DNA from 2 places in the Arthrobacter sp. 2YAF22_2 genome. Region 2 is predicted to be linked to the other one. Evidence: riboswitches for the same ligand, from Rfam matches in the RefSeq annotation. Region 2 holds a riboswitch; the other holds the start of a gene.
What was found. A riboswitch is a leader RNA that binds a small molecule or an ion and turns the genes downstream of it on or off. The one in region 2 is predicted to bind S-adenosylmethionine.
Positions count from the first base shown of each region.

Region 1 (4,550 bases), on a different contig from region 2:
GACCCAGACCAGCAGGTATCCGTACTTTGCCCCGGCGGTGAGGTTGGCGGCCACGTTGCCGGGATCCACGTACGCGATGGCAGCCACGAACGCCGGGCCAAGCAGGCCCACGAGCGCGCGGCGTCGGCCCCGGACCTTGCGGGCAGGCGGCTGCCCTGCGGGCGGGGGTTCGTGTCCGGCGACGTCCAGCACTGCGGGCTCCGATGGAAGTTCCTGCTGCCTACACCTGAAAGTTAGGCTCACCGAAATAATAGCCGCGGCTGAATGATCTCCGCAATGCGGTGCGTACTCAGGCCTTGGCGGCGCGCCAGGTCTGCGTCAGGTAGGGCAGCGGCAGAATCTCGCCGACCCCATGCCCTAGGTGCACGTGGAGGTACCAGTCGAGGTTGCCGAGCACCTTGGCGCGGGTGTCCTCGCCGGCGCGCAGGTAGTAGCTGCGGGACTTGGCCAGTTCCAGGATGTCCTGCGTGCTCACGGGCTCCTCCCAACGGGTCAGGTGGCTCTCCAGTCCGGTGAATTCGGGGCCGAGCGGGGGTTTGAAGTGCGGTTTGTGGACGTCGCCGGCGTGCATGATCCGGGACAGCCGGTGGACCCAGGGGACTGAGGTGTCGAGCTGGTTCCAGATCAGGCCCAGAACCCCGTGCGGGCGCAGGATCCGCGCCACTTCGGTGCTGGCCAGGAGCGGATCGCACCAGTGCCAGGCCTGCGCCACGGTAACTAGGTCGTACGACTGCGCGGCCAGGCCAGTGTGTTCGGCGGTGCCTTCGACGGCGGTGACGCCCGGCAGGGCCCGGCGCAGCTGCTCGAGCATGTCCAGGGACGGATCGACGGCGACCGTGCGCAGCCCCCGTTCAACCAACAGCGCCGTGAACTTTCCGGTGCCGGCCCCCAGATCGACGGCGTCGCGGGCCGCGGCCGGGACCAGCCAGTCGGCCGAGTCCTCCGGGTAGCCGGGCCGGACCCGGTCGTAATGCTCGCCGCCGTCCTGGAAGCTCCGGCCGAGCTCGCGCCGCCGGTCATGGTGCAATTTGGGGCCGCCGCGTGCCAGTGCGCTCTCCTTCGGCAGCTGAAGCTGGATACCTACCGAATTTACCGCACGCAGCAGGCGGCGGTGCCCCAGCTCCCGGTGCCGGCCTGGTGTACTAGTCGAGGGTGCAGGGGGCGGCGCCGGCCGTGCCGGGCGTGTTGGGTGCCCACTGCGGGTAGCTGCGGGTGTCGTTGGCCGGCACCCAGCGGCCGGCGTCGACGACATAGTCCCAGCCGAGGCCGTTCCGCCGCAGCTCCTGCAGCCCGTCGAGCAGCCGCCGGGCGTCATCGAGCCGGGACCCCAGGCCAAGGCTGGCGCGCAGCGACCCCGCGGGCAGCCCGAGCCGCTTCAGCAGCGGGTGCGCGCAGAACCGGCCGTCGCGCAGGCCGATTCCGTGTTCCGCGGACAGATACGCGGCGACCAGGCCGGCGTCGTAACCGGCGACCGAGAAGTTCACGACGCCGATCGTCCCCGGGCCCGCCGACAGGGCGGTGTCCTCGAAGATGTGGTGCACGCTCACGCCGTCGATCTGTCCCAGCCCCTCGACCAGGAAGGTGCGGATGGCATCTTCATGGGCGTGCCACTGCTGCTCGTCGAGTGCCTCGATCACCTGGCCGGCACGGGCCAGCGCGGCGGCGCCGAGGACGTTCGGGGACCCGGCCTCGTGGCGGGCCGGCCCGGTGGTCCAGCTCACGCTGTCCAGCCGGGCGTCCCGCACCGCACCGCCGCCGGCCAGGTGCGGCGTGCCGGCGTCGAGCCAGTCCGGCCGGCCCACCAGTACACCGGCGCCGAACGGGGCGTAGAGCTTGTGGCCGGAGAAGGCAAGGTAGTCGACGTCGTCCGCGGCGATGTTGATGCGGCGGTGCGGGGCCAGCTGGGCGGCGTCGACCGCGATCCGGGCGCCGAATTCGTGCGCGAGGGCAGCCAGCTCACGGATCGGCAGGATTTCGCCGGTGACGTTGGAGGCGCCGGTGACGGCCAGCAGGTTTACCCCGCCCCGGGCGAGTTCCGTCCGGAGCTGCGCCAGGGTGAGGGCCAGCGTGGGGGCCGCCACGACGCTGCGGTGCGGGACGCCCTGCCAGGGCAGCAGGTTGGCGTGGTGCTCGATGTCCAGGTAAAGCACCTCGCCCGTGTGCCGGCCGCCGGCGACAGGCAGGCAGCCGGCCAGCAGGTTCAGCGAGTCGGTCGTGTTCCGGGTGAAGATCACCGAATCGTCCGGACGGCCGCCGACAAAGCCGCGGACGATGTTGCGGGCATTTTCGTACACCGAGGTGCTCAGCTGGGACGCATACCCGGCGCCCCGGTGGACGCTGGCGTAGTACGGCAGGATTTCGTTCAGGTAGGCGGAAACCACGGAGAGTGCCGGGGCCGAGGCGCCGTAGTCCAGGTTCGCGTAGCGGACCTCGCCGCCCCGGATCAGCGGAGCCAGGATTTCGGCACCGGAGACCGCAGACAGCGGCCGGCGACCGGCGTCGAAGCGTGTCTCCGAAAGTTCCGGGCCGGCGGGGTGGGTGGGGATGGTGGCAGTCGTCATGGGACCTCGCTCGAAAAGGACCCCGCTGACAGGGGATCCGCGCTTGCCGTGTCCGCTCCGGACCGGCCAGGTCGTCACCCGGGGCACCCCGCCGCGAATGGAGGGTTGCCGGCCAGCAAACCGGGGTTTAGCGCTGGCACTCGTGACCTGTGTCGAGCCTAGGACATGGCCGCCGCACGGAAAAGGATGGCCGCAGTGTGTTGCAGTGTGTTACGCCATCCGGCCGCCGGTCCGCCCGCGGCACGGTCCCTTAAAGCAGGTCGTCGAGTCCCGGGTTCAGGCGCTTGAGGACCTCCGAGTGCAGGATCGAGTTGGTGGCAAGCGCGTTGCCGCCAAAGGGGCCATCCTCGCCCTCAAGCGAGGTGAAGCGGCCGCCGGCCTCCGTCACGATCGGAACCAGGGCCGCCATGTCGTAGAGGTTGAGTTCGGGCTCGCAGGCGATGTCGACAGCGCCTTCGGCTACGAGGCAGTAGGACCAGAAATCGCCGTAGGCGCGGGTGCGCCAGACTTCCTCGGTCAGGCCGAGGAACTCGTCAAGGTTCCCGCGCTGCTTCCAGCCGCCCAGGCTCGAGTAGGACAGCGACGCGTCCGCGAGCCGGGACACGTTGGAGACCTTCAGCCGGGTGGCGGCCGCCAGCGAGCGGCCCATGTACGCGCCGGCGCCCTTGGCAGCCCACCAGCGCTTGCCCAGCGCCGGTGCGCTGACGACGCCGACCACGGGTTCGCCCTCATCAACGAGGGCGATCAGGGTGGCCCAGACGGGGACGCCGCGGACGAAGTTCTTGGTGCCGTCGATCGGGTCGATGATCCAGCGGCGCGAGCCGTGGCCGGAGCTGCCGAACTCCTCGCCGAGGACGGCGTCACGCGGGCGGGACCGGGACAGCTGGCCGCGGATGGCCTCCTCGGCGGACTTGTCGGCGTCTGTCACCGGGGTGAGGTCCGGCTTCGTCTCGATCCGAAGGTCGAGCGCCTTGAAGCGGCTCATGGTCTGGGAATCCACGGAATCTGCCAGTACATGGGCAAGGCGCAGGTCATCGTTGTAGCTCGAAGCGGGTTGACTCATGGTTCCAAACTACCGTCAAAACCGGCCGCGGACGGGGAGGCCACGTCGCCGCCCGCCGCGGAGAAACTGTGGCGATGTGTTGTTAGGAGACGCTTCCGAGTTCCTTGGATTCCTGGGCTTCCATCCGCGGATCGGTGCCGAGCAGCCGGCGCAGCGACGCGAGCCGGGCCGGACCGGACGGGCCGGCGTGGCCGGACAGCACCCACGCGTCCACCCCACAGTTGACCGCCGCCGTGTCGTGCTTGCAGCCCCGCTCGCAGTCCTCGGTGCCGGGCGCCAGATCCGGGAAGGAGCGCAGAATCCGGTCCGGGTCCACGTGGGCCAGCCCGAAGGAACGGATGCCCGGGGTATCGATGATCCAGCTGCCTGCGGGTGCGTCGTTGACCTTCAGCGCCAGCGCGGAGGAGGACGTGTGGCGGCCACGGCCGGTGACCGCGTTGACGCCGCCGGTGGCCCGTTCGGCCCCGGTCAGCGCGTTCACCATGGTGGACTTGCCGACGCCGGAGTGGCCCAGCATGACAGTGACCTTGCCGTCCAGGCAGGCCCGCAGCTGCGAGACCGCGGCCTTGTCCAGCCGGGCAGACAGGCCGTCGTCGGAGCGGGCGTCGATGCCGGACGCGGCCGAATCCGCAGTCCTGGATATGATCACCGGAAAGTCGAGGTGCTCGTAGTTGGCGAGGAGTTCGGCGGGGTCTTTGACGTCCGCCTTGGTGACAAGCAGCAGCGGCTCGATCCCGGCGTCGTAGGCGGCCACCAGGGCGCGGTCGATGAAGCCGGTGCGCGGTTCCGGGTTCGCCGCGGCCACGACGACGACGAGCTGGTCGGCGTTCGCGACGACGGCACGTTCGATCGGGTCCGTGTCGTCGGCGCTGCGGCGCAGCAGGGTCCTGCGGTCCTGGATCTTGACCAGCCGCGCCAGCGAGTCG
Region 1 covers NZ_JBFRFD010000066.1:4,872-9,421, forward strand. Annotated here, with positions in the region: gene AB4Y86_RS04580 (Nramp family divalent metal transporter) at 1-192, opposite strand, end outside; gene AB4Y86_RS04585 (class I SAM-dependent methyltransferase) at 290-1,048, opposite strand; gene AB4Y86_RS04590 (aminotransferase class V-fold PLP-dependent enzyme) at 1,143-2,561, opposite strand; SAM riboswitch class IV at 2,596-2,709, opposite strand; gene hisN (histidinol-phosphatase) at 2,812-3,624, opposite strand; gene rsgA (ribosome small subunit-dependent GTPase A) at 3,707-4,550, opposite strand, start outside.
Region 1: it holds a riboswitch for S-adenosylmethionine, as region 2 does, so the genes downstream of both, AB4Y86_RS04590 (aminotransferase class V-fold PLP-dependent enzyme) here and metX (homoserine O-acetyltransferase MetX) in region 2, are expected to answer to the same signal.

Region 2 (2,379 bases):
GCCGAAACCTTCGCCATCCTCAACATCGCCGAAGCCGGGGACCACGTGGTCGCCAGCCCCAGCCTGTATGGCGGCACCTACAACCTGCTGGCGCACACACTGAAGAAGTTCGGCATCTCGGTGACCTTTGTGGAAGACCCGGACAACCTGGAACAGTGGCGGGACGCCGTGCAGCCGAACACCAAGCTGTTCTTCGGCGAGGTGGTCTCCAACCCGCGGCAGGACGTGCTGGACCTCGAAGGCGTCGCAGACGTGGCCCACCGGGCCGGGGTACCGCTGATCGTGGACAACACGCTCTCCACCCCCTACCTGATCCGGCCGATCGAGTGGGGCGCCGATGTCGTGGTCCATTCGGCCACCAAGTACCTTGGCGGCCACGGCACCGCGATCGGCGGCGTGATCGTGGACTCCGGCAACTTCGACTTCGGCAAGGACCCCGAGCGCTTCCCCGGCTTCAACACCCCGGACCCCACGTATAACGGCCTGGTCTACGCCCGCGACCTCGGGGCCGACGGGGCGCTGGGCGCAAACCTCTCCTTCATCCTCAAGGCCCGCGTCCAGCTGCTGCGCGACCTCGGCTCGGCCGTCTCGCCGTTCAACGCCTTCCTCATCGCCCAGGGCATCGAGACGCTGAGCCTGAGGGTGGAGCGGCATGTCGCCAACRCCGTCAAGGTGGCCGAATGGCTGGAGGCAAGGGACGACGTCGAATCCGTCGCCTACGCCGGACTGCCGTCCAGCCCCTGGTACGAGCGCGGGCGCAAGTACGGCCCGAAGGGTACCGGCGCCGTCGTGGCCTTCAACATCGCCGGCGGAGCGGAGGCCGGCAAACGTTTCGTCGATGCCCTCGAACTCCATTCCCACGTGGCGAACATCGGTGACGTGCGGTCCCTGGTCATCCACCCGGCGTCGACCACGCACAGCCAGCTCTCGCCCGAACAGCAGACGGTTGCCGGGGTGAACCCCGGCCTGGTCCGGCTGTCAGTGGGGCTGGAACACATCGACGACATCATCGCTGACCTTGACGCCGGCTTCCGGGCGGCCAAAACCGCCTGAGGTCACACAGCCGTCACAATCTTCGCGCTTGCCCGGCCGTGTTTCGTAGACTCKGGGCAGGTCATGAGTGCCAGCGACAGCCCCGGCTTGCTGGCCGGCAACCCTCCTCCTGCGGCGGGGTGCCCCGGGTGAAGACCTGGCCTGTCGGTCAGCTGACGGCGGGCAAGCGCAAAGATAGGTCCGCACATGACGATTGCCGCCGCCCGCACGGGTGCACCCGACAGCACAGCAACCAGCCGCGAAGCGACGGGCCATGACGTGACGGGCCACCAAACGACGAAAGGCACAGGGGCCGCGTCCGTCCCGGACGGGACGGTGCGCCTCCACCGGATCGGCTCCCTGGCCCTTGAATCCGGCGCCACCCTGCCGGATGTCACGCTCGCCTACGAGACCTGGGGAACGCTCAATGCTGACGCCTCCAACGCGGTCTTGATCGAGCACGCCCTGACCGGAGACGCCCATGTCACCCGGGGTGCCGGCGAGGAACCGGGCTGGTGGGAGCAGCTGGCTGGCCGCGGCGCGCCCGTGGACACGGACCGGTACTTCGTGGTTTCTATCAATATCCTTGGTGGCTGCTACGGCTCCACCGGGCCCTCGACGCYGGCACCGGACGGCAGGCCCTGGGGCTCGCGCTTCCCGCTGGTCACCCTCCGGGACAGCACCGCCGCCGAGGCCCGCCTCGCGGACGCCCTGGGGATCGGCAGCTGGCACGCCGTACTGGGCGGTTCCCTCGGGGGAGCGCGCGCCCTCGAATGGGCGGTCAGTTACCCGGAACGGGTCCGGCGTTGCGCCGTGATCTCGGTGGGGGCCAGCAGCACGGCCGAGCAGATTGCGTTCGCCCAGGCCCAGACCCTGGCCATCCGCCAGGACCCCAACTTCAACGGCGGCGACTACTACGGCGGCCCGGAACCGCATGCCGGTCTGGCCCTGGCCCGCCGGATCGCCCACATCACCTACCGTTCCGCCGCCGAACTGGACGGCCGCTTCGGGCGGAAGCCGCAGGCGGCCGAGACCCCGCTCGAAGCCGGGTCGCTGGCCGGCCGGGGCCGCTACCAGGTGGAGAGCTACCTGGACCACCAGGGCAACAAACTCGTGCGCCGCTTCGATGCCAACAGCTACATCGCCATCACCGAGGCGCTAATGAGCCACGACATCAGCCGCGGCCGCGGAAGCCTTAGGAAGGCCCTCTCAAGGGCCACCGCTGAGTTCCTCGTGGCCGCCGTGGACTCGGACCGGCTGTACTTCCCGGCCCAGTCCCGTGAACTCGCCGACGCCCTGCCGGGAGACGTTTCGGTGCATGTGATCGAGGCTCCGATCGGCCATGAC
Region 2 covers NZ_JBFRFD010000412.1:883-3,261, forward strand. Annotated here, with positions in the region: gene AB4Y86_RS15025 (bifunctional o-acetylhomoserine/o-acetylserine sulfhydrylase) at 1-1,053, shown strand, start outside; SAM riboswitch class IV at 1,113-1,228, shown strand; gene metX (homoserine O-acetyltransferase MetX) at 1,240-2,379, shown strand, end outside.